Regions from separate parts of the Lysinibacillus sp. RS11 genome, predicted to be linked through region 1. Evidence: riboswitches for the same ligand, from Rfam matches in the RefSeq annotation. Region 1 holds a riboswitch; each other region holds the start of a gene.

Region 1 (10,198 bases):
GGCGGCAATAACCCATCGACAGGATTTGACTGCTCAGGTCTTGTACAATGGTCTTACAAGCAAGCAGGTGTATCTTTACCACGTACAGCATCACAACAATATTCAGCAACACAACGTATTTCAGCAAGTGAAGCTCGTGTAGGTGACTTAGTATTCTTCAGCTATGGTTCAGGTGTAGCGCATGTTGGCATTTACTTAGGTAACAACACGATGATTGACGCTCAAAATAAGGGTGTTGTCATTGAGTCACTTGACTGGTGGAACCAATATTTAGTAGGCTTCGGTCGTGTTCAATAAGCCTTACATTATATAGACGTTTGAAATGACAAAAAAGTCATCTTTGTAAAGAAAAAATACAAAGATGACTTTTTTTGTTTAGGGGATGATTGAATTGATGTTTATATAAAATGCTATATTTTAAAATTCAGCTTGATAATACCTGTTTCTTTTAATGCAATAAAGAAAATAATGACAAAAGGTCCTGCGAGTAAACCGATCACACCAAATAACTGAAGACCAATAAACATGGCAATTAATGTAGGTAAAGTTGATAAACCGATATGGTGACCCATTAATTTAGGCTCGACTACTCGACGAATAATGAGTAAAATAGCAGCTAGTATGAATAATTTTACAGCTATAGATATATTTCCTACTAACAGGTGATAAAGCCCCCATGGTGCCAAAATAATAATAGAACCGAGGAAAGGAATAATATCAATTAGCCATATAATAATTGTCATCGTTATCGCGTATTTTGGTTGGATTAGTAATAGCCCAATAAGTGTGACGCCCCCAATAATAAAGCTAACGAGTAAATGTGCCTTCATATATCCGAAAATAGCATCCTTTAAACGATTCGCGACGATTTTTAATTTATTTGCAGTGCTAGGCTTTAAATATTTATAGGTGATTTGTTTTAACTTGGGTAAATCTAGCATAAATAAAAATAGAGCAATCGTATAAACGAGAAGACTGATAAATAGGCTTGGGATTTCAGCAAAGAAGGCTGTAACTTTAGTATAATTAAAAAAGTTTAAAAAAGATTCTTCGATTTTCTTTATGAAATCCATTGTTGTACTTTGAAGCGAGGCACTTACTTCAGGAGGGAAGTCTTCTGTGTATTTAGAAATGTTTTCTTGCATACTAAGCCACATTTCTGATAGTTTTGAAATATAATAGGGAGCTTGCTTTGAAATTGAAATTATTTGCGACATAAGTTGTGTAATAGTAAAATAGCAAATAATGGAAATTAAAATAACGCTCACTATATAAATAAACGCAACTGCAATTTTCCGAGACATTTTCCATCGCCGTTTAAAGAACATAACAATTGGCTCTAAAAAAAATGCAGTAACACCAGCTAATATAACGGGAACGGAAACTGGGATAATAAAATATGCAGCTACAATTAAAGTAATAATCATAATCATTCTAAAAATCAGTTTCCTAGAATTAATTTTATTCATAAACTCACCTTCTTTGCGCAAAGTAAGTTAAGTGTACCATAAAACATAAAAATATTATTACGGTCTGAAACAATAAAGGTAGGGATGAATCATGGAAAAAAAGATTATGCAACTTTTTAGTAATTTAACAGAACGTGACAGCGATATTCAATATGAATCTTACGAAGAATTGATGAAAATAATGCAGGAACCAGTTGATTGGACATATGCAGTTTGGGAACAACTTGTTCAGGCTCTTACATACAAAAATGGGCATGTTCGTGCAAGCGCGGCACAAATTTTATGCGCATTGGCAGCAAAAAGTGATCCAGAAGAGAGAGTATTAGAGGATTTCTTAAAGATTTGGGCAGTGACCTATGATGAAAAAACAGAAACGGCGAGACATACTTTGCAGGCAATTTGGAAAATAGGTTTAGCGGGGAAAGTACAAAAAGATTTAGTCGTTTCATATTTGGCAAAAAGATTTCAAACATGCTTAGACGAAAAACAACCGGCATTAATGCGCTATGATATTATTGTATCTTTTAAAAAGCTATTTGATGAAACGAAAGACCCGAAGCTACTAAAAATTGCGGAGCGTTTAATTGCGGAAGAAAAAGATGTTAAATACAAAAAGAAATATATGAAAGCCATCCATTAAAGACGTGGAATGGCTATTTGTTTTGTGAAAATTCTTTCGCTAATAGAGAAATAGTTTATAATATATCAGGCGTGCTGAGTAGGAAAATATAGGTTTATTATTGACCGATAATATGATTTTTTGTGGCTGTTTCACTATTGTATGCCTATTTTTAAGGTCCATCGGCATAACATAGGGTTGATTTCGTCTGTACTGAATGAAGATTAAATGACATACGTCTAAACAAATGTCATTCGCAACTTTTGGTGATGAACATGATGAACCATGTTTAACTGATTGTGGCAGAAAATTACATATTCTAATCAATTAATATTGTTAATCAACATTCCTGACAATTTAGGGAAAAAGGGAGTTAAACAATGAGTATTTATAATTATTTAGTTAAGAAGCCAAACGGTGAGATACTATCAATGGAAACTTATCGAGGAAAAACGCTGTTAATTGTTAATACAGCAAACAAGTGCCGTTTTACATATCAATTTGAAGACTTGCAAAAAATGTATGATAAATATGGGAAGGATAATTTTGTCGTTTTAGGTTTTCCTTGTGATCAATTTGATAACCAAAATCCTGAAGATGGCGAACAAACTACACACCTATGCAAAATCAACTATGGGGTAACATTCCCGATTTTTGAACTCGTGCAGGTAAACGGAGATGCGACACATCCATTATTCAATTATTTAAAGCACGAGATAGACTATCGTGAATTTGGCAAGGCAAGTATGCAGGAAAAAATGTTAGCAGAAGCAATTATCCAAATTGCACCTAGTTTTTTAGACGGTCGTAATATTCGCTGGAACTTTACAAAATTTTTAATAGATACAAATGGTAAAACAGTTGCCCGCTTTGAACCGACAGATTCACAGCTTGATGTTGAGCAAGCTATTGAAAAAATTTTATAAAACTTTGAATCAATACTTGGATCTGTTCTTGATTAAAGAAGTATGCTGATGAAAGTACATATTGTGGAGGGAGGATACGTTTGCAGAGAGCGTTTCACCACAGAATGTGCAGTCAAGTTGAAGGGGCATACTTCAAATGTCTTGAATTTAGATTAGAGAATGATTTTGTATAGCTATGTAGAAATAGGCTTACTGTTGTTCGTATTCATTTGTTTTCCGTTCATTTCAAAGCTATTTTTTCCTATCAATATGTGTTAAACTGCTTTACAAGTGAATTATTTTTGCAAAATAAAGGTGTTAACAAGCATAATTGGGAATTCGGTGAAAGACCGAAGCTGTTTCCGCAACTGTAAGTACAGGAATCATAAAGATATACCTTTGTCGAAATATCGGATGGGCAGGTTTTTATGACTCATAACATGATTGGATGTACAAGCCAGGAGACCGACCTTTATTTGAACGTATAGATGCTCTTCGGAAGCTAGGAGGATATGCGGCAAATACATAGGCTTTGTCGTGTCTATGCGACACTATTTATGCTATTTTCGTCGTCCCTTAGGAGTAGGGGCGACGTTTTTTTATGTATACTCACTATTAGTAAGAATTTTTCACGAAGGAAAGCGGGGACTAGAGTTGAAAAAAGATGCACGTTATTCTTGTTATCCATTTATGCGTGAAAAGGCATCAACAGTAGATTTTGAAATTCGAACAGATAGTCTTACAACACATATGGGTGTCGCTTTAGTAGCAGTAAATAAAGAGACAGTAAGGGTAGTGGCAGATGATTTATTAGCTATTTTGCCAATGGCTTACCATGTTAATGGCTCCGTCCGAGGGAAATTAGCAGTAACTGAAGATGACTTAGCGTGGCTTAGTGATCGTTATGATTTTTATGTTAGTCATGTGAAAGATGAGATTCAGAATTTTGTATTACCACAAGGAACAGAGGCTGCTGCTGCATTACATGTATGTCGTAGTGAGTCGAAAAAATCATACCGTATTTTACACAAAGTTTCTGAGGAACGGGAAGTACCAGCTATTCTGTTTGATTATATAGGATTACTAGCCAATGTATTTTTTGTTATGGCTGTCTATATGAATCAGCGCGCTGGTATTGCTGAAATACCGTTTATTAGTAAGTCATACCCAATGAAAAAGAAAAAGGAGAATCAATGAAATGAAGAAATTGTTTAATCTACAATGGCTTTCTGTATTAATGTTAGCACTCGTATTAGTAGGCTGCGGCACAAAAGAGGATGCTAACAAAGACACTTTTTCTAAGGACGAGCAACAAACTGAGAGCACAAGCTATAAAGTTACGGATGATCGTGGTGTAGAAGTAGCGTTTGATGCAGTACCTAAAACTATTGTTTCATTACAACCAAGTAATACAGAAATTTTGTTTGCCCTAGGTGTTGGTGATAAAATCGTCGGTGCAACAGAGTATGATACGTATCCAGAAGAAGCGCAAAAAATTGAGCGCGTCTCTACTGCTGCAACTTTCAATAGTGAGCGTATTTTAGCGTTAAAGCCAGATGTTGTTATTGCCTATACAACTGGTGGTGATGATGAAAACTTAAATGCTCTAAAAACTCTTGAAGATGCAGGAATTAAAGTTTTTGCTATCAAATCAGCTGCTTCATTTGATGATGTTTACGGGGATATCCAACAAATTGCATCTGTTATGGGGATTGAAGATAAAGGCGAAAAGTTAAACGAAGATATTAAAGCTAAAATTGCGGAAGTCCAGGCAAAAGTCAAAGATGTAAAAGAACCAAAAAATATTTACTTAGAAATTAGTCCAAAGCCAGACATCTATACAGCTGGTTCTGATACATTCCAACAAGAGATTTTAAATGCTGCTAATGTGAAAAATGTATTTGCTGACGTTCAAAGCTGGGCAAAGGTATCTGAGGAAGATGTCATTGCGAAAAATCCAGAAGTCATTTTAACAACAGTAAGCTATGTAGAAAACTCAGTGGGAGAAATTCTTGCACGTGATGGATGGAATTCAATCACAGCCATTCAAAACAAAGCGGTTTATTATATAGATACTGATATTTCGAACCGTCCAGGTCCACGTATTGGTGAAGCTGTTGAGCTAGTAGCAAAAGCAGCATATCCTGAGTTATTTAAATAATCTATATTGAAAAGTATTTTAGAGCTGTCCTTTATCCAGGGCAGCTTTTTTTGATGTTGGTCGAATCTAATGATCATTGTACAGGTGTTTCGCTTCGATGAAGAAGTGCTCGAATAGAACCATACATCACTCGGCTTGAGACTAGCTGGTGACATTTCCTAGTGTGAAAATTGGTATTATAGCGAATTGTTTTATAGAATATAAATAAGAATGTTTATTAATAGAGGGAGGTGCAGTAAATGAAACAGTTTGATATGAAGATTATTCCGTTTGAGGCTGTTCATAATTTTCGTGATATGGGTGGATATAAGACGAGAGATGGGCGTTCAGTAAAGAATGGCTTGTTTTATCGTTCAGCGGCGCTTGGCAAAATGACGAAAGCAGATAAGGAGCTTTTTGGAACGCTAGGTGTGAAAACAATTTTCGATTATCGCGACAACCATGAGGCACAAAATAATCCTAATCCGATCTTCCCGCAAGCTAAATATATTCAAATTCCAGCAAAGGGCAATCATGCTTTTGAGATGCCTACAAACGCTGGAAAAAAAGATTTTTATAAGGTTGTAAATCCAGAGATGTTCCGAGAATTTTATGCACAAATGCCTTTTAATAATGCGTCGTTTAAGGAGTTAATGGTAACGATTCAAAACCCTGAAAATTTAGGGCTTGTACATCATTGTGCGGTAGGAAAGGATCGAACAGGTATCGGTGGTGCACTTATTTTGCTCGCTTTAGATGTGCCTGAGGAAACAATCATGGAGGACTATTTAGTTACAAATATACATTTACGGTCCTTGGTAGAACAGATGGCTCAGGCAATTCAGCAAGATTATAATGATCGAGAATTACAGCAATTTTATGCATTAATGTCTGCCCGTGAGGATTATTTACAGGCGGCATTTGATGCAATGGATAACCGATTTGGCTCAAAGACAGCATTTTTAGAGCAAGAATTTGGTCTAACAAAAGAAAAGCGTGAGCAATTGCAGGCGTATTGCTTAACTTAGTAGGCAACCCTTTCACACGGTCTTGTGAAAGGGATTTTTTTGTGAAGTGTTAATCTTTTTGATAATAAATACTAAAACTCTTTACAGCCTAATAATCTATGATAAGATACTATTATTTTATGACGCGTATAGGAGAAGTGAAACGTATTGGCAGATCCATTAAGAGAAAGTGAGAGAAAAGAGACTAATAAGTTAAGTTTGTTTCATTTAACGTGGCCGATATTTTTAGAAGTATTTTTATTTATGTTGATGGGACTAGCCGATACTTTTATGCTCAGTGCTTTATCAGATAATGCTGTATCAGGGGTGGGTGCTGCCAATCAATATATTCATATTGCCATTTTAATACTTGAAGTAGTTGGTAATGGTGCTTCAATTGTTGTGTCGCAATATTTAGGCTCAAGGCGTTTTTTGGAAGCTGCGAAGATATCCGCTTTAGCAGTAACGATGAATTTGATCGTTGGACTCGTGATGAGTATTTTATTTTTCTTCTTTTCAAGTCATTTAATGACGATGATGAACTTGCAGGGGGAAGTGCTTCAATACGCACAAAGCTATTTAGCTATTATCGGAAGTTTTATTTTTTTACAGGCAATTATAAATGCGTTAGCAGCGATTATCCGTGTACATGGTAGGACAAAGCAAACGATGTATGTATCACTAGGTATGAATGTGCTGCATGTTGTATTAAATTACGGTTTAATTTTTGGTAACTTAGGATTACCGGAGCTAGGTGTAAAAGGTGCAGCTATTTCCTCAGTTATAAGTCGTGGATTAGCAGTTCTTGTGTTTTTCTGGCTGTTGTATCAAGTTATGGAAGTAAGGTTGAAGCTAGATTATTATTTCGAGTATTCAAAGGAATATGTTCGAAAAATATTAAATATAGGCTTGCCGTCTGCATTTGAACAAGTTCTTTATCAGTTTTGTCAGATTGTCTTCCTATATTATGCAACGTACTTAGGCTCAGAGACGCTTGCAGCAAGACAATATGCCATGAATATTTCGATGTTTACGTATTTGTTTGCGATTGCAATCGGTACAGGAACAGCTATTATTATTGGGCGTTATGTTGGTGCTGGTAAAAAGGATGAAGCTTATCAGCAGCTTTGGTTAAGTGTGCGTGCAGCTTTTATCTTTACGATCATTATGGTTGCAGTTGTGACAATATTCCGGAAGCAACTTATGCACGTTTTTACTGATAATCCAGAGGTAATAGCCATCGGAGCATCTGTGCTAGCATTAAGTATTCTGCTTGAGACAGGCCGTACAATGAATATTGTGGTTATTAACTCTTTGCGTGCCTCAGGGGATGCGAGATTTCCAGTGAAAATAGGTTTTTTATCGATGGTTTGTATGAGCCTTCCACTCGGTTACTTGTTCGTTTTTGTTTTAGATTGGGGCTTAGTAGGTATTTGGCTAGCGATTTCGGCAGATGAATGGATGCGAGCCATTATTGTATACTTTAGATGGAGAAGTCGTAAGTGGGAGCGTTTCGCACTTGTTTCACCTACAGAACAGAAGGAGGTAAATTAATGGGGGCACTTTCAAAAAGAGCTGCAGGGGCAGCCTTAATGGATGAAAATATAACGCTTTTCGCTTGTCCAATATGTCAAGAGTCAATAGGTGTTTTTGAACAGGGAAGACTAGTATGTTCCTCAAATCATTCATTTGATATTGCCAAGCAGGGCTATGTCAATATGCTGACACATGGTGCTATTTCTAAGTACAGTAAAGAACTCTTTGAATCTCGAAAAGCGGTTATTGATAGTGGGATCTATGATTTAGTAGAAGATAAGATTGGGGAGCTAATTGCTAATGCAGAAACCGTGCTTGATACAGGATGTGGTGAAGGTTCACATTTAGCACGTATTATGGCGAAGAAACAAGGGATTGGCATTGGTATTGATATAGCAAAAGAAGGCATACTTGCTGCAGCTCGACATTATCCAGAGCAAATTTGGTGTGTTGGTGATTTAGCGAAAAGTCCATTTGCAAGATCAAGCTTCGATGCCATATTAAATATTTTATCTCCTGCCAATTACGAAGAATTTAAACGTCTATTAACTCAGAATGGTTGTGTTGTTAAGGTTGTGCCTCAAAGTGGGTACTTACATGAGCTTCGAGCACAATTGTATGCGGATTCTACCAAAGAGTCATATTCGAATGAACAAATAGTTGCTCGTTTTAAAGACAGCTTTGCCGATGTTAGTGTAGAGCGTATTACTTATACGGTACCGCTTGCTACTGAGCTTGTACCGGCATTGCTTGAAATGACACCAATGGGCTGGCATAAAAAAGAGGAAGCCAATATCCAATTAGAAGAAATTACGATTGATGTGGATGTATTAGTGGGAAGGGTTTAACTTATTTCAGCAGATGCAGGCGGATGTCACGGAATTCGGAAAGGAATTCACAAAGGATGTTAGCCTAAAATCATCGTATCCATACGATAACGGCTAACTGACCTACATCGGTAATAACGCCACGTCCTGTGGCATTACCGAAATGACCGACATCGTGTCTGCCTTCGTGCACGCCTAAGCACAAAGCCGAATCTGGACGTAATTATGCCGAAGCATAATTGATTTATTTCACATGCAATTGCAGTACATGGACATTTTCGATTACAATGGGAGTAACTATTGAATAAGGTAGGAATAAAACAGTGTATAAATTTATAGCAAGTGTTGTAAAAGTGATATTAAAATTATCGGGCTCAAAAGCGCGTGTATATGAAGAGCAAAACTTACCGAAGGAAGGTGGGTTTATTATTGCATGTACACACACGGGTTATGTTGATATTTTAAATCTTGGTGTTGCAGTATACCCTCGGGAAATTCACTTTATGGCTAAAAAGCAATTGTTTGATATAAAGGGTCTTGGTTGGCTTATAGAGCGTTTAAATGCCTTTCCGGTTGACCGTGACAATCCAGGACCAAGTGTTATTAAAATTCCTTCACAGTTATTGAAAGAGGGTAAAATTGTTGGGATTTTCCCATCTGGTACGCGAAATGCTGAAGGTACGGATTTAAAACAAGGTGCAATTACAATAGCACAGCTGGCAAAAGCGCAAATTGTCCCAGCCGCGTATATTGGTGCGCGTAATGCTGGTGATCTTTTTAAGCGTGGTAAAGGCTATCTAATTTATGGCGAGCCATTTTATGTAACAGGCAAGGGTAAAGAAGGGCGCGAGGAATTTACGCATCGCCTTGAGCATGAATTAGTAGCATTAACTGAAGAATTAGAGAAGCGAGTTACAGCGGAAAAGAAATAACTTGAAACATCATTCATGCCAGTAAAATGTGGGACAACTTAGAAGGCACTCAGAATCAAGTTGATTTTGAGTGTCTTGTTATAGGAGGAGCAAAAAATGATTCGAGTACTTTTTGTATGTTTGGGAAATATTTGTCGCTCGCCAATGGCTGAAGCGGTCATGCGTGATTTGGTAGAGAAGGAGCATTTAAGTCATAGAATTGAAGTAGATTCGGCTGCGACAAGCTCTTGGCATATAGGAGAACTTCCTCACAGAGGAACACAAGATAAGCTAAAAGAATATGACATCTCAACGAAAGGCATGCAGGGCCGACAATTACAAAAGGCTGACTTTAACCATTTTGATTACATTATTGGCATGGATGAAAGTAATATACGTAATATCCGAACGATGGTAGGCAATCCTGATTCACCAAAGATTTTTCGCTTTTTAGATTTAACTGACCATCAAAAAGACGTACCTGATCCGTACTATACAGGAAATTTTCAAGAAACCTATGATTTAGTTTTAGAGGGTTGTCATGCCTTGTTAGAAAAAATCAAAATAGAAAACCAATTGTAAAGTGACTATAAATGACACATTTTTTGATCCATCACCGAAAGCTAGGTATGACATTTGTTAAAACGTTTGTCATGTAAATAAGTTGATTGGAGTGAAGACTGGGGGACTCCTTGGGGATTAGCGATAGAGGAACGAAGGCTAAGGGCGTCACGTCCTGTGATAAAGCCTTCGTGACCAACATCGTGCTGTTGCTGTCGCTGCG
Region 2 (10,198 bases), 1.6 Mb from region 1:
GACGTGGCGTTCTTAGACTGAGTTCCTCTATTTCAGTAAATGATTAGAATATATTAACAATTAACCACATCCGTATTTATCTCACAACCTTCAGAGGTGGGAGTCTTCTACTGAATGAAGATAAAAGGCATACGTCTTAATAAATGTCATCCACAACTTTTGGTGATGAGCCTAAAAACACAACTATAGTCCAAGAAATGTTACATCCTTAAAACATCGTCTTAAAGCTGCTCAATAAGTCTTTGTAAATCTTCCTTCGAACGAGGCATTGTAATGTTTTTGTCAAATAGTTTCTTATTTTGCAAGGCAATCGCCATTTCAAAGACCCATGGGCGTTCGAGATGGGCCCGTTCAAGCAATTGCTCTTGAAAGAACAACTCAACAGGGTCCCCATTATAAATGATTTTTCCAGCTTCCATCACGATTATTTGGTCTGCCCATTCATAAGCTAATGGGATATCATGCGTTGCCAGTAAAATAGTCCGTTCACCATTCTCTAATTTAGCTAAATACTGTAAAACTTGTGCAGCATAATAATTATCAAGTCCAGCAGTTGGTTCATCTAATAATAAAACAGATGGTTCCATCGCTAGTACTCCAGCCATTGCAACACGTTTTTTCTGGCCAACACTTAAAAAATGGATCGGTTTATCGAGTAATGATTCAACTTCAGTTTGAGCAACAGCCCATGCAATTTTCTCTTCAATTTTTTCTGTTGTCCAACCAAGGTTTAAAGGTCCAAACGCAATATCTTGCATAACAGTACCTGAAAAAAGCTGGTTGTCTGCATCCTGAAAAACAATACCAACCTGTTGGCGCAATTCTTTTAATGCTTTTCTATTATAGTTAAGTTCTTCGCCACAAAAGGATATACTTCCAGTGGTAGGCTTTAAAATGCCATTTAAATGCTGAAATAAAGTCGATTTCCCAGCTCCATTATGACCAAGTAAAGCGATTTTTTTTCCCTTTGGAATTTGGAGTGTCATATCTGTCAAAGCATGGGTTCCATCTGCATAAGCGTAGGATAATTGTTTTAGTTCAAAGTATAAATCTGTCATCAGAAAAAACCTCCATAAATGATAAGGGAAATAAAAATAACAGCCATACCTAGCCAGTTTTTCATGCAATAGGTACAATTCTCCTGCCAATAGACAGTTTCTCCACCGCGTGCTTGCATTGCATTGTTTAGTTCACGACTTCGCTGGAACATCTCGGCAAATAAAGCTGCAATTAGCATTGAAATTGAGCGTAGCCATTGCATAGGGGAGCGGTAACCTAATCGAGCCTGCTGGGCAAGATGGATTTTTTGCATACTGTCTAAAAAAATAAAAATAAATCGATACGTTAGTTCCACTAACTCTACAAATAAAGTGGGAAGTCGCCATAGTCGTAGAACATAGCAGATCGATTGTACTGATGTTGTAAGAATTAAAAAATACAAACAGCTAATGCTACCAAGGACGATGAAAAAAAGCTGCTGGGCTGTTTCTATACTCGCGCGCCCTACAAAAATTGTCCAACCATTAATAGAAAATGACCAAATATGGGTAGGAAGCGTGCTTGTTGATGGGGCTATAGAAATTAATATGGATACTAAACTAGAAAGTAAAAAAAATCCCGGTAGTAATAGAAGTTTTGCATAATATTTAACTGGGATTTTTGCGCTTAAAATGGTAAAAGCACTCATTACAATAAATGTAATGAGTGAAATTCGTTCATCTCTCATGATAAGCGACAATAATAGTAGTCCTAAGGATAACGTCATTTTTTCTAGCGGATGAACAGACGCTAGCTTATTCAAATAAGCATACTTATCAATGAGTAACATATCGTTTAACCTTCTTTATGTTTGCCGCGCATAAAGCCGATGAAATAGCCGATAAATCCAGCGCCGATAGCAGCTTGTAGAGCGAATAATAAGCTTTCAATTTCACCACTTGGTGGCTCCCAAATGCTTTCAAACCATGGTTCGTAGTCAGCGTTAATTTCACCAATTGCTGCTTCCGCTTGGCCATCAGCACCCTCAAATTCTGCACCCTTTTGGATAAATAGAGGAATGATAGCTAGAAACACAACAATTGCCAAGAGCAGTAAATTTTTTTTCATTTTAGTGTGCCTCCTTAGCTGAGAAAACACGTAATGCTTTTAGTTCGCTCACATTATATTTTTTCAAGAAATTCATAACAATCACTGTTAAAATTCCTTCACTAACCGCGAGCGGAATTTGTGTTAATGCAAAAATACCAGCAAATTTTGTGAATGATGCCATAAATCCTCCTACTTCAGAAGGGAAGGCAAGAGCTAATTGTACAGATGTAACAACATATGTACCTAAGTCACCAAGCATTGCTGCTAAAAAGACAGCTACTGAAAATGATAGCCCCATTTTTTGTGCGCCTTTAAATACAGAGTAAGCAATAATAGGACCAACAATTGCCATAGAAAATGTATTTGCCCCTAATGTTGTAAGCCCGCCATGTGCTAAAAGTAAAGATTGGAATAATAAAACGATTGTCCCAATCACACTCATGGCTAGTGGCCCAAAAAGAACAGTCCCAAGTCCAACTCCTGTCGGATGCGAGCAGCTCCCCGTTACAGAAGGGATTTTTAAGGCTGATAATACAAAGGCGAAGGCACCGGATAAACCTAGTATCATTTTTGTTTCAGGATTTTCATCAATGGTTTTACGAATAGAGCGTAATCCTAAAATAATAAATGGAATCGATAAGACCCACCAAAAAATCGCCCATTCAATCGGCAAAAAGCCCTCCATGATATGCATAGCAAATGCACGATTTGGCACAAGTAAAAATGCCAACAAGAAATAACTAAGCTTCCAATGTGAGAATTTCAAAATCTCTCCTCCTAACATTATATTTTTCGAATGTAGCGTGCGAACGAAATCAATTTCGCCTTGGCGTAATTGCGTCCGGAGGCTTTATTTCCATTCAGGAGGTGTTTTGGTTATATCTGTAAACATCTACCACCATAAGATGGGGTCTCTTCTGAATGAAAATAAAAAGCACTTCTCCGACTTTGGAAAAGTGCATAGCTAAAAGAGGCAAATAAAATTTTAATCTGCTAAGCCGCACACCTATCCTCGTAGGTTGAAACGATCACATATTTTTCGGCAGGTCTCCTGGCTTTAGTTCAACGTTTTATAGGCCTTCCCATCCTTTGGACAGTGACATGATCTATAAAACTCCCTAGTACAGTGGCGGGACCGCGCCGGACTTGAACCGGCTTCCCTTTTAAGCGAAATGGTATACACTTCGCACCGAAAAAGTATGAAGTTGTGAGATTTCACGACAAAGTGTAACATGAATTTCCACATATATGCCATACTTTTTATAAAAATTTTAGAATTAAAGGTCAATGTCGAAAATTCAGATAAATACAGATAGAAATTTCGCGTTTTCTCTGAATTTTTAATAAAAATGTCACAATTTGAGAAAGAAATATTGAAATTTTTAAAAATTAAGATATGATAGAGACAGTTTTCTATTACATAAAAGATACAATTTCATATAAAACATCAATAAGTGCTTGAATATTTTCGAGATAATAGGGAAATCGGTGAAAATCCGATACAGCCCCCGCTACTGTAATAGCTGATGAAATCGCAAATGCCACTAGTGAAAACTTAGGAAGGCGCGAAAGTAAAAGGAAGCTTAAGTCAGGAAACCTGCTTATTGTGATAAATGCATGCAAACTTTTCGGAGGGAGAAGTTGAAGCGAGAGCGAGTACCTGTATATATTCGTTTTAATTTGGCTTCTACAAAACCTTTATTCTTCGTCTAGAGTAAAGGTTTTTTCTTTTTCCTAAAAGCAAATGAGGGGAGAACAACAATGACAACTTGGAATTTAGAGGGGATGAAAACGCATCTTTTTATTTGCAATGGCAGTAGCTGTATGAAAAAAGATGCAGAGGAAATTACACAGGCAATCCGTGATGAAATACAAATGCAAGCGCTTGATCAGGACATACATACGACTAGGACACGCTGTAATGGTAGATGTAAGGATGCATGTGTTGTTATCGCTTATCCTCAGGGGAATTGGTACCGTGTGCCGACTACAGAGCATGCGCGGGCACTCGTACAAGATTTAAATCATGAAGTATTACAAAATGAGCATGTCTTTACACTGCGTGAAGGTTCGTTACAGCGTACAGCACAAACAACAGCCATTAAAGGCATTGAAAAGGTGAAAGAGGGGTAACAAAATGGCGCAAAAAGGAAAGATTTTCGTAGTTGGTTTTGGACCTGGGGATTTTAAACATATTACGACTCGTGCTGTTGAGGCACTTCAACAAAGTGATATGATCATAGGCTACAAAACATATGTTGAGCTTATTCAGGATTTAGTTAGTGCAAAGTCAATTGTTAGTACTGGTATGACAGAAGAAGTTTCACGTGCACAAGAAGCAGTACGCCAAGCAGAGGCAGGAAGTATCGTATCGGTTATATCGAGCGGTGATGCTGGCGTTTATGGCATGGCAGGCTTAGTATATGAAGTTTTAATTGAACTAGGCTGGACGGAAGCAACTGGTGTTGAGGTAGAGATTGTTCCTGGTATTTCTGCTATCAATTCATGTGCAAGTTTACTAGGTGCTCCGATTATGCATGACGCCTGTACGATTAGTTTAAGTGACCACTTAACACCTTGGAATTTAATTGCAAAGCGAGTAGAAGCAGCGGCAATGGCTGATTTCGTTATTGCTCTTTATAACCCAAAAAGTGGCCGTCGTACGAGACAAATCGTAGAAGCACAACGAATTTTATTAGAATATCGTTCTCCAGATACACCGGTAGGACTTGTGAAAAGTGCGTATCGTGAACGTCAGGAAATTACGATGACAACTTTAGCGGAAATGCTAGAACATGATATTGGCATGCTAACAACTGTTGTTATCGGGAATTCATCAACGTTTTTCTATGACAATAAAATGATTACGCCACGTGGTTATCAGCGTAAATATACACTTGGCGATGAAAAACAACCGTTACGACCACATCAACGTCTAAAAGAAGAAAATGAACCATGGGCAATGAATCAAGAAACAGGGATGGCTCGTAATGATTTTGCGACAGATCCCAATGCCAATCGTATTAAGCCCAGTTTAGCTATAACATCAGAACCAAAGCCTAAAAAAAAGTCATCACTTGAAATGGCGACATCAGCACTAGCAATGGTGAAGGGAACAAGTGCAGTGAGGGTAACACCGAAGCTTGTTCAACAGAAAATTGAATCCATTTTTGAATTAGCTGTGAGTCCAGGAGTAGCTAATAAGTTCTTTACTCCTCAACAAATGATGACGCTAGCAGAGGTAGTTGGTGAAGAAGGAACGATGGAGTATACACCAGACCATCAAATTCATCTGAAAATTCCGACGACTGATCCTGCAGTGATTACAGCAAAGCTTCGAGAAGTTGGCTTTTTACTAGCACCGATTGGTGACGTGCTATCGTTAAAGGCTTGTGATTTCTGCTATGGAGAAAAGACTGATTCGATTCCTTATGCAGAAGAGATTCAAGAAAAGCTTGGCGGTATGTCGTTACCGAAAACGTTGAATATAGGTTTTAACGGCTGTGGTATGGCATGTTATCGAGCGGTATTTGATGATATTGGTATTGTGTATCGCAAAAGTAAGTTTGATGTTTTTATTGGGGCTAAGCCAGTTGGTCGTACAGCACATGCCGCTCAGCCTGTTGTGGAGGGTTTAGAACCTGAGCAACTTATACCGCTGATCACAGATATTATCGAAGAGTATAAAGCAAATGCACATCCGAATGAACGTTTGTTTAAATACTTTAAGCGTGTGAAAAAGATACTTCATTTTACGTATCAGGATATGTCTTCAAAAATAAAAGTTGAGCCAGCTCCGTGCGGCGACTAGTGAGGAGTAATGAGGATGAAAGCAATTTTATTTGTTGGCCATGGGAGCCGTTTAGCAGCAGGAAATGATGAGGTACGTACATTTATCGAGCAAATGACACCTCGTATTGATGATAGTTTTTTAGTAGAAACATGTTTTTTAGAGTTTGCCTCGCCAAACATTGAAGAAGGTATTACGAATTGTGTCAAGAAGGGCGCTACTGAGGTACATGTTATTCCGATTATTCTGCTTCATGCGGGACATTCAAAACTGCATATTCCTGCAGAAATCGAGCATGCGCGTGAGCATTATCCAAATATTACATTCACATATGGCCAAACTATTGGTGTGCATGAAGAAATATTTGCGATTCTAGAAGACCGCCTAACAGAGATTGGCTTTAATGCGGAAGAAGAACATAAGGATACTGCCATTTTATTAATTGCACGAGGCGGCAGTGACCCATATGCGAATGGTGATTTTTATAAAATTACACGTTTGCTATGGGAAAAACTACCTGTACAGTACGTAGAAAGCGCCTTTATGGGAGTAACAGATCCTCGTGTTGAAGAAGGCATTGAGCGCTGTGTAAAACTTGGTGCTAAAAAAATTATTATGCTACCGTACTTTTTATTCACAGGTATCCTAATGGAACGCATGAATGGTATGTGCAAGCAATTTAACGAGAAATATCCGGATTGTGATATTCAAATCGCTAACTATTTTGGCTATCATGAGCGTTTGCAAAATGTGTTATTAGAGCGTATTGAGCAAGCTGTGAATGGTACATCAACAGGTATGCAAGATTTAGAAAACTATCGTGCTTATGCGGCGGTACATGGACATGCGCATCATCATCACCATCATGACCACGATCATGGGCACGACCACCATCACCACGATGATCACGACCATGACCATCATCACGACCACCACCATGAAGAGGAGCCAGTGAAATGATTTTCATGTTAGCGGGGACGAGTGATGCAAGGAATTTAGCACTAGAATTACAGTCAGCAGGTTATGTTGTGACAGCTACAGTCGTTACTGAATCAGCCGCTTCAAGCCTTGCAGAAGTGGGTCTGCCTCATTTAGTCGGTCGATTAACAGCTGAAGAAATGGCGACAATCATCACAGAGCAAGGGTATCGTTTAGTTGTAGATGCCTCTCATCCATTTGCTGAGGAAGCTTCAAAAAATGCTATGGCTGCAGCTGAGCAAGCAAATGTACCATATATTCGCTATGAACGAGCACAGGAGCATTATTCACACCCACTAATTACGGTTGTGAAAGATTATGAGGAGGCTGCTCACTTAGCAGCGGAAAAACGTGGTGTCATCATGTTAACGACGGGCAGTAAAACACTTGCAACATTTACAAAAGTATTACATGGCTTAGACAATACACGAGTAATTGCGCGTATGCTTCCTCGACTCGATAATATGGAAAAATGTGAAGCACTTGGTGTGGCACAAAGAGATATCGTTGCGATACAAGGTCCGTTTTCAAAGGAATTAAACGAAGCGCTTTTCCGTCAATATGATGTGACATTGATGATCACAAAAGAAAGCGGCAAGGTTGGTTCTGTGGATGAAAAGCTAGATGCTGCCCTAGCATGTGGCATTGAAACGATTTTAATTGCAAGACCAAATATAAAATACGGACAGCAATACTCTACATTTGAAGATGTATTACAAGCTGTACAAAACACACTTTAGGAGGCAATCCAGATGGACTTTAAAACAGATTTCAAACCATTAACAGTAGACCCAGATAAAATTTACGATTACAGTTTTTCAATTATTGCAGAGGAAATGGGCGAACATAATTTCTCAGAAGACGAGTGGAAAGTAGTACGTCGCATCATTCATGCTTCTGCTGACTTTGAACTAGGACGTAGCGTAATTATTACACCAGGTGCGCTTGAAGCTGGTATTAAATCAATTCTTGCTGGTCGCCATGTCATTGCAGATGTGCAAATGATTGAAAGTGGTTCAGGGAAAAAACGCTTCCAAAAACATGGTGGCGATTTACACTGCTATATTGCAGATGAAGACGTGTCGATTGAAGCGAAAAAACAAAACACTACGCGTGCGATTATTTCTATGCAAAAGGCAGCTAAATTACATGAAGGCGGCATTTATGCAATCGGTAATGCACCGACAGCATTGCTGGAATTAATTCGTTTAATTAAAGAAGGCTTAGCGAAACCAGATTTAATTATCGGTATGCCAGTTGGTTTCGTTTCTGCTGCTGAGTCGAAAGAAGAGTTATTAAAACTAGAAGGTATTCCGTATATTACAAATGTTGGTCGTAAAGGCGGTAGTACAGTGACGGTTGCCGCATTGAATGCTGTTTCACTTTTAGCGGATGAACAGGCGAAAAAATAATGGAGCGGAAGCCTAAAAAGGATCCCAAGGACATGCGTCACGGTTATACAACGGGAGCCTGTGCAACTGCAGTAACGAAGGCTGCATTACTGGCCTTAATTACAAATGAAGAGCAAGAAACAAGTACAATTCATTTGCCGATTGGGCGAGATGCAACCTTTACGATAGAAAAATGTACATTTAAAAATAATGCTGTAAGTTGTGAAACGATTAAAGATGCTGGTGATGACCCTGATGCAACACATAAGGCACTTATTATTGGTACAGTGAGCTGGGCTGATACACCTGGCATTCATTTAGACGGAGGGATTGGTGTCGGGCGCGTAACAAAGCCCGGCTTACCAGTGCCTGTTGGAGAAGCAGCGATTAATCCTGTGCCAAGGAAGATGATTCATAGTACTGTACAGGGTGTGCTTAACGATTTTGAAATTGACAGAGGCGTCAATGTAGTGATTTCAGTACCTGAAGGTGAGGAAATTGCAAAGAAAACGTTAAATGGGCGACTTGGTATTATTGGAGGCATCTCCATTTTAGGCACAAGGGGAACCGTCGTGCCTTTTTCGAGTTCCGCTTATATGGCAAGTATCGTTCAAGCTATTAGTGTTGCAAAGGCAGCTGGCTGTGAGCATTTAGTCGTGACTACTGGTGGACGCAGTGAAAAATTTGGGATGGCACAGTACCCTCATTTGCCAGAGGAAGCGTTTATAGAGATGGGCGACTTTGTTGGCTTTACATTAAAACATTGTAAACGACTTGGTATTAAAGAAGTATCACTAGTTGGTATGATGGGTAAGTTTTCAAAGGTTGCTCAAGGTGTGATGATGGTGCATTCCAAAAGTGCTCCGATTGATTTTAACTCTTTAGCACAATTGGCAGTGGATATAGGTGCAGACGAAGAGACAGTAGCTGAGGTACGAGAGGCAAATACTGCTTCACAAGTCGGCGAAATTATGGCAGAGAAGGGCTATGATGCATTCTTTCACCATTTATGTGAGGCTTGTTGCTATTCTTCATTACATCATGTTAGAGGCGGTTTAACGCTTTCCACATCGATCTATTCGATGCAGGGACAATTATTAGGAAGGGCTGATGACATTGCATCGATCGATGAAATTGATTGGGATCGGGGATAACGGACAAGAAAGCTTGCTACCACAATATGTACAGTGGATTGAAGACTGTGAGGTGCTTGTTGGCGGTGAGCGTGTTCTAGAATTTTTCCCGAGCTTTACTGGAGAAAAAATAATAATCAAAGGTGGTCTTTCAACGCTTGTTGAAAGATTATCTACAGAAACAAGAAACACCGTTATTCTAGCGTCAGGTGATCCGCTATTTTATGGAATCGGTGGTTATTTAGCGAAAAAGCTAAACGTTGAAGTTTATCCATATATGAGCTCGGTACAGCTTGCCTTTTCGAAGATGGGAGAAAGCTGGCAGGACGCTTATGTAACAAGTATTCATGGGCGCTCTATGAAAGGCTTAGCACAGCGTATTGATGGCAAAAAGAAAGTGGCGCTTCTAACAGATGCTGAAAATAACCCGAATGCACTAGCACGCTATTTAAAGCATTTTGGCATGACAGAATACAGTGCATTTGTGGCAGAAAATTTACAGGGCATTAATGAAAAATTTGGCTCGTATTCTCTTGATGAATTAGAGACTACAGACTTTTCTCCTTTAAATGTCGTGATTTTAAAACAATCATTAGAACCAAAACGCTATACACTCGGGATTGATGATGAAGAATTCTCACAGCGTAAGCCAGATAAAGGGCTTATTACGAAAAAAGAAATTCGTGTCTTAAGTTTACAAGCAATGCAGCTACAAAAGGATAGTATTGTATGGGATGTCGGTACATGTACGGGATCTATGGCGATTGAGGCTGGTAAGCTTGCGCCAGAAGGTCAAGTTTTTGCGGTAGAGAAAAATG
Region 3 (10,198 bases), 1.7 Mb from region 1:
TGTCACAGTTATTTTTCAATACACCTGCTCGATTAAAATATATGAAAACAATACAGACCGAGCTTGGGCATACCATTGACCTAATGAACCGTCTTGCACTTGGAAATCCACAAATTGCGTTTAGATTGCTACATAACGGTCAGCAATTGTTACAAACAAATGGACGAGGTGACGTGCAGCAAGTATTAGCTGCCATTTACGGTGTGCATAATGCTAAGAAAATGGTGTCCTTCAATGGAGAGTCACACGATTATAAAATTTCTGGTTTTGTGTCATTACCGGAGGTGACTCGTGCTTCGAAAAACTATGTGTCGTTGTTTGTTAATGGTCGCTGGGTGAAGCATTATTTAGTACAAAAAGCGATTGTAGATGCCTATCATACGTATTTACCAATTGAGCGTTTTCCGATTGTAGCACTCTTTATCGAAGGTGATCCCTATTTAACAGATGTCAATGTTCATCCTGCTAAGCATCAAATACGTTTAAGTAAAGAACCAGAGCTTCTTAAACTAATTGAGGAAACAATACGGGAGCAAATACGCCATGTTATTCGCGTGCCGCAAATGGAAAAGAAGGAAAAAGTCGCGAAGCCGGCGACGGAGCAGTTAAATATATGGAAGCCGGCACCAAAGCTTAATGTGGAGAAAATGAATGCCATAGTAGAAAAGCTTTATGATGTGCAAACTGTTCAGGAGCAAAAACAATTAGAGCCTATAGTGGCAGAGCCCGTCCCTACTGTTATTGAAGGTAGCTGGCAGCCAACACCAATGATGGAAGCAAATCCTCCTGAAGAAATGACGCTAGAGGGGCTAGAGGAACCTAGAGAAGTTTTACAAGATGAGCCTATTAAAGAACCATTCCCTGCGCTTGAAGTAGTAGGGCAAATTCACGGTACGTACATTGTTGCACAGATGGAGGATGGCTTTTATTTAATCGATCAGCACGCGGCACAGGAGCGTATTAAATATGAATTTTTCCGTGAAAAGGTCGGTCAGGTAAACCCGAATGAACGACAGGCTTTATTGCTCCCGTTGACCTTCCATTATGCAGCTGATGAGGCGCTTCTTTTAAGAGAAAATAGACAGGAATTAGAAGCTGTCGGTGTATTTTTAGAGGAGTTTGGACAGTCCTCATTTGTCGTGAGAGAGCATCCTAGCTGGTTTCCTAAAGGGGAAGAACAGGAAATTATCGAGGACTTAATTGAACAGGTGCTGACAACGAAAAAGGCGGACGTTAAAAAAATGCGTGAGGCAGCAGCGATTATGATGAGCTGTAAAAAATCGATAAAGGCCAATTATTATTTAACGAAAGAGCAAATGGAAACGTTATTACAAGATTTACGTAATGCTGATAATCCATTTACATGCCCACACGGACGTCCAGTACTTATTCATTTTACAACTTATGAAGTGGAGAAAATGTTTAAACGGGTAATGTAGTTGTAACGCCTGACATTTTAGAAAGGGGGACAATGTATTGCCACTCGTACATTGCTGTATAATACCTACGACTTGAAGTGGGATGAAGAACTTTGTACGCTATTAAATACCCTAATGTCAATGTTACTAGAGGTGAAAATTTCTTCAGAGATTTATACAAAGACTGCTCCAATTCTATTCTTTGATGAGGATATTCCGCTTGCAGGTAACTTATCAATCAGAAATGGATGCACAATAAGGACCGGCTCTTAAAGCGATCTAGCAAAAAGTTGTAGAGGTTACATGTATTTTCAAATCATAGCTAATGGGGGAAAAAGGTATGTTTTCATTTGAACATCGTCCTAAAATTATACATTTTTTAGAGCAATATAGCTTTGACGTATTAGTCATTGGTGGCGGGATTACTGGTGCTGGCATTGCACTTGATGCTGCATCTAGGGGATTGTCAGTCGCCTTGATCGAGAAACAGGATTTTTCTGCTGGCACATCCAGCCGTTCAACAAAGCTTATTCATGGTGGACTTCGGTATTTAAAGCAACTTGATGTAGGTGTTGTAGCTGAGGTTGGGCGTGAGCGTGAAATTGTTTATGACAGTGCGGTTCACGTTACAACGCCCGAAAAAATGCTCCTGCCATTATATAAGAAGGGCTCACTTAGTCCATTAACAACATCACTGGCATTGAAGGTATATGATCGATTAGCAGGTGTCAAAAAGCATGAACGTAGAACAATGCTGAATGCTCAGGAAGCAGCAGCGCTAGAGCCTTTACTCAATCGAGATGAGCTTGTCGGTGGTGGTTATTATGTTGAATATCGTACAGATGATGCCCGTCTGACAATAGAGGTACTGAAAAAAGCGGTTGAATACGGGGCACTTTGTCTAAATTATGCGGAGATGACAGAATTTTTATATCAAAAGAAAAAGCTTGTAGGAGTGCAAGTAAAGGATCATGTGACAGGGAAAATGATAGAAGTGCATGCTGCGCAAATCGTTAATGCTACTGGACCTTGGGTAGATGAGGTCCGTCACAAGGATAAAGTAGCAGACAAAAAGCAATTACGACTCACAAAAGGGGTTCATATTGTCCTTGATCAAAAGGATTTTCCATTAAGGCAAGCAGTATATTTTGATATAGTGGATGGACGCATGGCCTTTGCAATTCCACGTGATGGCAAAACTTATGTAGGAACAACGGATACAGTTTACGAGGGAGACCCAGCACATCCTGTCGCAACCAAAGAGGATGTTGATTATTTAATGGATGCTGCAAAAACTGTTTTTCCAACAGCAAATATTTCAATAGAAACGATTGAATCGTCGTGGGCAGGTGTACGTCCCCTTATTTTTGAAAAAGGAAAGGATCCATCTGAAATTTCACGAAAAGATGAAATATGGACGGCTCCAAGTGGACTAATGACAATCGCAGGTGGCAAATTAACGGGCTACCGCCAAATGGCAGAAACAATCGTTGATAAAATTGTGAAAACACATAGATATAAGCACGCAGGTCCATGTATAACGCGTGAGATATCGCTTTCTGGTGCGAAAGGCCTCAATGCTCTCAATTTCCCTGACTATACAGCGTATAAAGCAAGAGAAGGTGTTCAATATGGTCTTAATTATGATGAAGCGAAGACGCTCGTTCAAAAATATGGCACGAATGTAGATGCGTTGTTTAACCAGGTGAAATATTTGCATGAGCATGGAAGTACGATGCCTCTTGCCTTACATGCAATGTTACTTTATGGCATAGAAGCAGAAATGGTGTACACACCAAGTGATTTCTTTATTCGTCGTACAGGTTTATTATACTTCGATATTGATGCAGTAAAACGTTATAAACAGCAGGTCATTCAAGTTATGCAACAACATTTTCGCTATACAGAGTCACAAAGAAATACTTATATCGCTCAACTAGAGCAAGCTATTTTAGATGCAACAAGTTTTATATAGGAAGGGGTGTAGGTAATGGAGCGCTATATTGAAATGTCAGATGGTCATTTCCTATTTACTCGAACATTCAAGCCGTCGAATCCATGTATTGGTCATATTCATATTTTACATGGTATGGCGGAGCATAGTGGACGTTATGTGAAATTTGCTCGTACTCTTAATGAAGCTGGCTATGCAGTAACAATGCATGATCATCGAGGACATGGAGAAACAGCAGCTTATAATGGCACACTAGGTTTCTTTGCCGAACAAAATGGTTTTGACCGTGTAGTAGAGGATGCTCATGAGGTAGTAACATTAATGCATGTACAATTTGCAGATGTACCTTTGATTTTATTTGGTCATAGTATGGGGTCGTTCATTACTAGAAGATATATTCAATTGTATAGCGAGCAAGTGGATAATGCGATTCTTTGTGGAACAGGGAATGTTACAGCATTGCATAAGATGGGGAATTTAGTAGCAAAAGCATTGGCCAAGCAATTTGGTAAAGAGACGGAGAGCAAAATATTAAATAAGCTCAGCTTTGGTAGTTTTAATAAGCAGTTCCCAAGTTCGAAGACTGCGTATGATTGGTTATGCTCGACAGAGGATGAGGTGCAAAAATATATAGATGATCCATATTGTGGCTTTATCCCAACAAATCAATTTTTTGTGGATTTAACAACGGGTTTTAAGTCGTTAAATCGTAAAAAAGAGATAGCGAATATAAAGAAAGAGTTACCGATATTATTGATAAGTGGTAGCATGGATCCAGTTGGAGAACAAGGTCAAGGCGTATATACTCTGTGGCAGAACAATTTGCAGCAGCGGGCTTACAGGATGTGACGGTTTACTTATTTGAGGATAAGCGTCATGAAATTTTGAACGAAGATAATCAAGAAGCAGTCTATAAAGTTTTATTACGGTGGTTAGAAAAATATGATACAAGATAAAATACAGCGAGCAGAGGTTGTAGCAATCGTAGGACCTACTGCTTCTGGTAAAACGGCACTAAGCATTGAGTTAGCGAAAAAATATAATGGCGAAATCATTAATGGTGACTCCATGCAGATTTATAAAGATTTAGATATTGGTACAGCGAAAATTACGGAAGAAGAGATGGAAGGTGTGCCACATCATTTAATTAGCTTCAAAGAGCCAACGGAACCTTTCTCAGTAGCTGACTATCAAAAATTAGTGCGTGCTAAAATTGCGGAAATTCAAGCACGCGGCAAGCTACCGATTATTGTAGGGGGCTCAGGATTATATGTACAGGCAGTACTCTATGATTTTCAATTTACTGAGGAGCAGGTAGATGAAGTAGCAAGAAAAGCCTATTATGAAGAACTGGAGAAATTAGGTCCAGAGGCTATGCATGCTAAACTTAAAAACCTTGATCCACAAACAGCAGAGACCATTCATCCAAATAATACTCGCCGTGTCATACGTGCGTTAGAAATGATTGAGCTTAGTGGCGTTTCAAAGGCAGCAGAAGCACATAATCGTGGAGAAGTTCCACTTTACAATCATGTGATTATAGGGCTTGGGCAAAATATGTCACGTGAAGAGCTCTATGATCGTATTAACCTTCGCGTTGATATAATGATGGAAAAGGGGCTTTTGGAAGAAGTAAAGGGTTTATGGCAGCAAAATATTCGTGGTGTACAGTCAATCCAAGCAATCGGCTACAAGGAATTATATGATTACCTAGATGGAAAATGTTCTTTAGAAGAAGCTGTTGACAGTTTGAAACAAAATTCTCGCCGCTATGCGAAAAGACAACTAACATATTTCCGCAATAAAATGGATGTTTACTTTCTTAAAAATGAAGAACAACTTTAGTTGATTGATCTCGCCTTATCGTAGATTTTGTTTTTATACTTTTGATAAATTTCTAAAAATTACTAATTGATAAATTGGTAGAACGTGCTAATATAGGAATTAAGAGGTAGGAAGAGAGCAAGGGGGGTATATTTGATGAAATCAATTAACTTGCAAGATACATTCTTGAACCATCTACGTAAAAGCAGTGTTTTTGTTACTGTGTTTCTGTTAAACGGATTCCAGTTAAAAGGGACTGTGAAATCCTATGATAATTTTACAGTGTTATTAGTAGATGTTGAAAGTAAACAGCATCTTATTTACAAACACGCTATTTCCACATTTGTTCCAGCAAAGCAAGTCGATTTTTTAGAGACAGAAGAATAGAAACATTAGAGTAAAACAGTTAGTGTTCATGACACTAGCTGTTTTTTTGCCTTCAGGCTATAATGTAAAAGGAAATCGATATATTGGAGGACTACACAGATGAAAACGATGGAGACAACAGAAATATTAGAACTATTAGATGCGAACGAAGATCTATACATTATTGATGTTCGTGAAGATGATGAGGTAGCACAAGGTATGATTCCTGGTGCTCAACATATTGCTCTTGGGACAATCCCTGATCGCATAAATGAATTAGATGCTTCAAAGCCATACATTATCGTTTGCAAGGCTGGCGCTCGTTCAGCAAATGCATGCTCATACTTAGAAGCTCAAGGGTTTGACGTGACAAACCTTGAAGGCGGCATGCTTGCATATGATGGAGAGTTAGAATTTAAATAATGACATACTTTAAAGAGAAAGAGCCTATTAATATTTGCTCTTTCTTTTTTCTTGTTCTTATTTTTTAGTGAGTTCATGATGAGGCTAAAATTTTATTGTATGGATTATCCTTTTTTTGCTCACGAATCTTTAGGTTATAACTGGCAAAGTTTAAACTAGTATATCTAATGCCTACGTCCATGATGCTTCATTATTATCTCTTACACCTAATGATCCTTATATCGATAGACCACTCGCCCATATCCCATTTAAACCAACTTCCTCTACAACTTTTGCGGAAAGACCGTTATAGGTATCCATTAAAAATTTAAGTGTGTCTGAATATATTTTTTCATTAAAAAATTTTGTTGTTTTTCCGTATATTAGAAACTAATGTTTTGAAATCAAAAAATGGTGTATTGAGAACAATCATAATACTACTTTTCTAGTGTAGTAAATTTAATTATGGGACTCAAAATGAAAAATATGAGATATCGCGTTACCAAGTCTCACCCACCTATGCAAGATAAATCTATTTACATAGAATACAGTAACCTCCATAAGTGGAGAGGACTACACTATCAATACAAAAGAAATGAAAATATCTAACTAAATGAGGTGAGTTTATTGAAAAACGGACTTGGAAAATGGGAACAATGCTTACTTTTAAAACAAAATCCTTTAACAACTAACTGCATGCCAGAATCAATACTTTACAGTCTAGAAAACCTAATCTATTTATTAAATAAGTATGAGTATATTTATGTGAAACATAATAGCGCTGGACAAGGAAGAGCAATTTATAAAGTCTACAAAAGAAAAGATGGACACTATTGTTTTAACGGATTTACCATGCAAGGTGAGGAAATAAGTAAATGTGTAGCAGCAATTGAGGATTTCCACCAAGTTCTACATCCATATGAGAAACAAGGTAGATTAAGCGGAATTTATATTATACAAGAGGGGGTCAAAAGTCTAACCCCTGATGGGAATTCAATATCTATTCGTGTTCATGTTCAAAATCTAAAGGGAAAATGGGTAATTGGTGGGATTTACGGAAGAGTGGCAACTGAGGATCATGGGATTGTCAATTCAAATCGAGGTTCTAAAGCAATATCGATTGAGGAATTATTATCAGGTTATTTGATGATGGATAATACAAAGAAAGATCAAACAATAGATTCTCTAAAAGAGGATTCAATTTTAGTAGCTGAAGTAATAGCATCCCACTTTCCTTGTAGAGAATATGGCATTGATTTTGGAATAAATCTAGAAGGAAAACCTATATTATTCGAAGTAAATACAACGCCAAGCATACGTAGTTTTGCCAAAGTTGATAGGGCGATCTGGAAGAATATTGTTGAGATTAGGAAAATGCAAAATGAAGGCTAAGTTTGAAATGTAGTTATTTTTCATGTTAGTCATCAGCATATTTTTATTCAATAGACATACATCAAAAAATTACTTTCCCTACTATATTTATAGGAAATAAGTTTTAATTGAATCCGTTACTTGTGAACGATTAGGAATTTACCTAGGAAAAATAGATTGTGGTTGAGTAGGCGCGTTATGAATCAATTTTCTATTGGAGAGAAGATTCAGCATGGGCTCAAATTGCCAGCCCTCAGGAACCTAAATTCGCGTACGTTAGATTTATTTGGTTATTCGAAGTGTTAAAAGACTCTTTTACTGGAATTCACTATTTTGGAACGAATGCCAGCAAAGGAATCCCTGGAACAATTTTTCATTTAATTAAATATATTGACACAAAAAACACTTTATCGTAAATTTAAAATAATTGCATAAAAGCATTAGGTGCCCATTGCGGGAGAATAGGGAATAAAGTGAAAAGCTTTAGCGGTCCCACCACTGTAAAAGAGAGTTTCATGGAGAATGCCACTAGCATAGTCTGGGAAGGTTCTATGAAATGTTGAAATTGAGCCAGGAGACCTGCCTAACTGCTGCGTATTATATAGACGATGGAAAAGTCTGTAGTTTATTTGTTATGAAATAAACTACAGGCTTTTTATTTTTTTCTCTAAATCATATCTTCGAGTAATGAGGCAAAAAAGAAAGGGGAAATTTTCATGCAATTATTACAACAGACGATTCAAAACATTCACAGTACTGACCACAAAATGATGGAGCAGGCAAGAGAACGCATAGATGCACTATGCAAGCCTCCTGGAAGTTTGGGAAGACTAGAAACCCTTGCTGTGCAACTATCTGGGATTACAAGAGAACTATTTCCTGCGATTGATAATAAAGCGATTATTGTGTGTGCCGCAGATCATGGTGTTTGTGATGAAGGGGTGACATCTAATCCACAAAATGTGACGGTCTTTCAAACATTAAATTTTCCTAGAGGTGGAACTGGTGTCTGTGCTATCGCAAGAATCACAGATGCTAAAATTGTCACAGTAGACGTTGGCGTAAAAGAAGATATTCCGCATGATGCTGGTGTTATCCTAAAAAAAATTAAATATGGAACGGACAATATGGCAAAAGGTCCTGCCATGTCAAGGGAAGAAGCCATTCAATCTATTGAAGTAGGAATTGAAGTAGCTACCGAAGAAATAGCAAAAGGGGCGAATGTACTCGGGACAGGTGAAATGGGGATTGGAAATACAACACCGAGTGCTGCAATATTATCGGTTCTTCGTGCATGTCATCCGATTGAAGTGACAGGGGTCGGTGCAGGTGTTGGGCCAGGTGGAATCGACCATAAAATAGAAGTTATTCATAATGCTATTACATTAAACAAACCAAATCGTGATGATGCTATTGACATTCTTGCAAAAGTTGGTGGTTTAGAAATAGGTGCTATGGCTGGAGTTGTACTCGCTGCAGCTGCAAATCGCAAGCCTGTTGTGATTGATGGCTTCATTTCTACTATTGCTGCACTTATTGCATACGAACTCGAACCAAAAGTAAAAGACTATATCATTCCTTCTCATGCTTCCGAAGAACCAGGTGCTAAAATTGCTGCTGAAATGCTCGGAGTTGAACCGATGTTGCAGATGAATATGCGATTGGGCGAAGGCTCTGGTGCAGCTTTAGCGTTTCCTATTTTGGACGCAGCATGTTCCATGATGAAAAACATGACAACATTAGAGGAAGCTATTCTGCTGTTAGAAAAGTAATTAAATATTATGAGATTCTAAAAACAAGTTCTTATGAAAGTAGTTACTCAGCAAGCAAAAAGTTTACTTAGGGTAACATACTATTTCTATTAGGATATATTGTTTCTAGGCGCTGCTACACATAAACAAAAGTTATAGTTAAAGGATTTAAAATCTGCTATTGATAAAAAATAAGAGGCTGGGACAGAACTCGATTATTTTGAAAAATAGCGAAAACAGGTAATAACCTTTTCGCTTCAATGAGTAGAGTGTTCCTTCCTAAATCAAAAAAATGTTAGACCGAAATCGATCTAACATTTTTTCTTTCTGTCCCAGCCTCTTGTTGTTATACGGTGATGTAAGGAAACTTAGCTATGCCCGCTGCAATTTCCGCAACGGTAAACGCCATTTCTTCATATATGAAAGAACTCTTAGTGCAGTAATTACACCAAATAATACATATAAATAGATATCCCCTGAAAATAATCCAAGCCCAATAATAAGTCCAGCTAGTGCTGCCCAAACACCATAGACTTCATCACGGAGAATTAATGGTTGTCGTCTAGCTAATAAATCTCGAACAATTCCACCGCCTGACCCTGTTAAGACAGCAGCTACAATAACTGCACTAATGGGCATGTCGAGCTTCACGGCATAGAGAGCACCCTGAATTGCAAATGCCGATAAACCGATAGCATCAGTGAAATTGCCCCAGCGATGCCAATGTTGGATGAGTCGATGTGGAAATAAGAAAAAAATTGTAATGGCTGCAATGGCAATTTGGAACATCATATCCTGTCCCCACAGTGTTGTTACAGGCAAACCTATGAGCAAATTTCGTATAGCTCCTCCGCCAAAAGCGGTTACAATCCCGAGTATATATACACCGAATAAATCGTATTCTTCCTCCATTGCAATGATTGCCCCAGAAATAGCGAAGGCAATTGTTCCAATAATACTAAAAACCTCCCAAGCCAACCCTTTCACTCCCTATATGAATAAATCTTTTTGATTAGTTGCAAACCCTTTTTGTAGCGTAGAAGTTTTTGCTAAGAAAAGTATCAACTTATGCTTTGGAATTATCAGATATTAAATATCCTATTATAGTAGGA

The links. A riboswitch is a leader RNA that binds a small molecule or an ion and turns the genes downstream of it on or off. The one in region 1 is predicted to bind cobalamin.
Region 2: linked by a shared signal. The riboswitch ahead of AB9L17_RS14905 (energy-coupling factor ABC transporter permease) and the one ahead of AB9L17_RS23170 (hypothetical protein) in region 1 are both predicted to bind cobalamin.
Region 3: linked by a shared signal. The riboswitch ahead of cobT (nicotinate-nucleotide--dimethylbenzimidazole phosphoribosyltransferase) and the one ahead of AB9L17_RS23170 (hypothetical protein) in region 1 are both predicted to bind cobalamin.

Annotation. Positions count from the first base shown of each region.
Region 1 covers NZ_CP168124.1:4,491,898-4,502,095, reverse strand. The annotation lists gene AB9L17_RS23190 (NlpC/P60 family protein) at 1-297, shown strand, start outside; gene ytvI (sporulation integral membrane protein YtvI) at 411-1,469, opposite strand; gene AB9L17_RS23180 (hypothetical protein) at 1,561-2,109, shown strand; gene AB9L17_RS23175 (glutathione peroxidase) at 2,469-3,014, shown strand; cobalamin riboswitch at 3,290-3,481, shown strand; gene AB9L17_RS23170 (hypothetical protein) at 3,648-4,190, shown strand; gene AB9L17_RS23165 (ABC transporter substrate-binding protein) at 4,192-5,154, shown strand; gene AB9L17_RS23160 (tyrosine-protein phosphatase) at 5,394-6,161, shown strand; gene AB9L17_RS23155 (MATE family efflux transporter) at 6,309-7,694, shown strand; gene AB9L17_RS23150 (putative RNA methyltransferase) at 7,694-8,524, shown strand; gene AB9L17_RS23145 (lysophospholipid acyltransferase family protein) at 8,827-9,435, shown strand; gene AB9L17_RS23140 (low molecular weight protein-tyrosine-phosphatase) at 9,532-9,996, shown strand; gene AB9L17_RS23135 (hypothetical protein) at 10,038-10,198, opposite strand, start outside.
Region 2 covers NZ_CP168124.1:2,891,332-2,901,529, reverse strand. The annotation lists gene AB9L17_RS14920 (energy-coupling factor ABC transporter ATP-binding protein) at 222-1,058, opposite strand; gene cbiQ (cobalt ECF transporter T component CbiQ) at 1,058-1,828, opposite strand; gene AB9L17_RS14910 (energy-coupling factor ABC transporter substrate-binding protein) at 1,834-2,106, opposite strand; gene AB9L17_RS14905 (energy-coupling factor ABC transporter permease) at 2,108-2,854, opposite strand; cobalamin riboswitch at 3,113-3,298, opposite strand; cobalamin riboswitch at 3,524-3,707, shown strand; gene AB9L17_RS14900 ((2Fe-2S) ferredoxin domain-containing protein) at 3,850-4,221, shown strand; gene cobJ (precorrin-3B C(17)-methyltransferase) at 4,226-5,899, shown strand; gene AB9L17_RS14890 (sirohydrochlorin chelatase) at 5,915-6,838, shown strand; gene cobK (precorrin-6A reductase) at 6,835-7,596, shown strand; gene AB9L17_RS14880 (precorrin-8X methylmutase) at 7,609-8,268, shown strand; gene AB9L17_RS14875 (cobalt-precorrin-5B (C(1))-methyltransferase) at 8,268-9,401, shown strand; gene cbiE (precorrin-6y C5,15-methyltransferase (decarboxylating) subunit CbiE) at 9,358-10,198, shown strand, end outside.
Region 3 covers NZ_CP168124.1:1,281,432-1,291,629, forward strand. The annotation lists gene mutL (DNA mismatch repair endonuclease MutL) at 1-1,439, shown strand, start outside; gene AB9L17_RS06225 (glycerol-3-phosphate dehydrogenase/oxidase) at 1,759-3,393, shown strand; partial or broken gene AB9L17_RS06230 (alpha/beta fold hydrolase) at 3,409-4,328, shown strand; gene miaA (tRNA (adenosine(37)-N6)-dimethylallyltransferase MiaA) at 4,315-5,217, shown strand; gene hfq (RNA chaperone Hfq) at 5,353-5,583, shown strand; gene AB9L17_RS06245 (rhodanese-like domain-containing protein) at 5,683-5,985, shown strand; gene AB9L17_RS06250 (YheC/YheD family protein) at 6,592-7,356, shown strand; cobalamin riboswitch at 7,761-7,936, shown strand; gene cobT (nicotinate-nucleotide--dimethylbenzimidazole phosphoribosyltransferase) at 8,052-9,107, shown strand; gene AB9L17_RS06260 (trimeric intracellular cation channel family protein) at 9,459-10,064, opposite strand.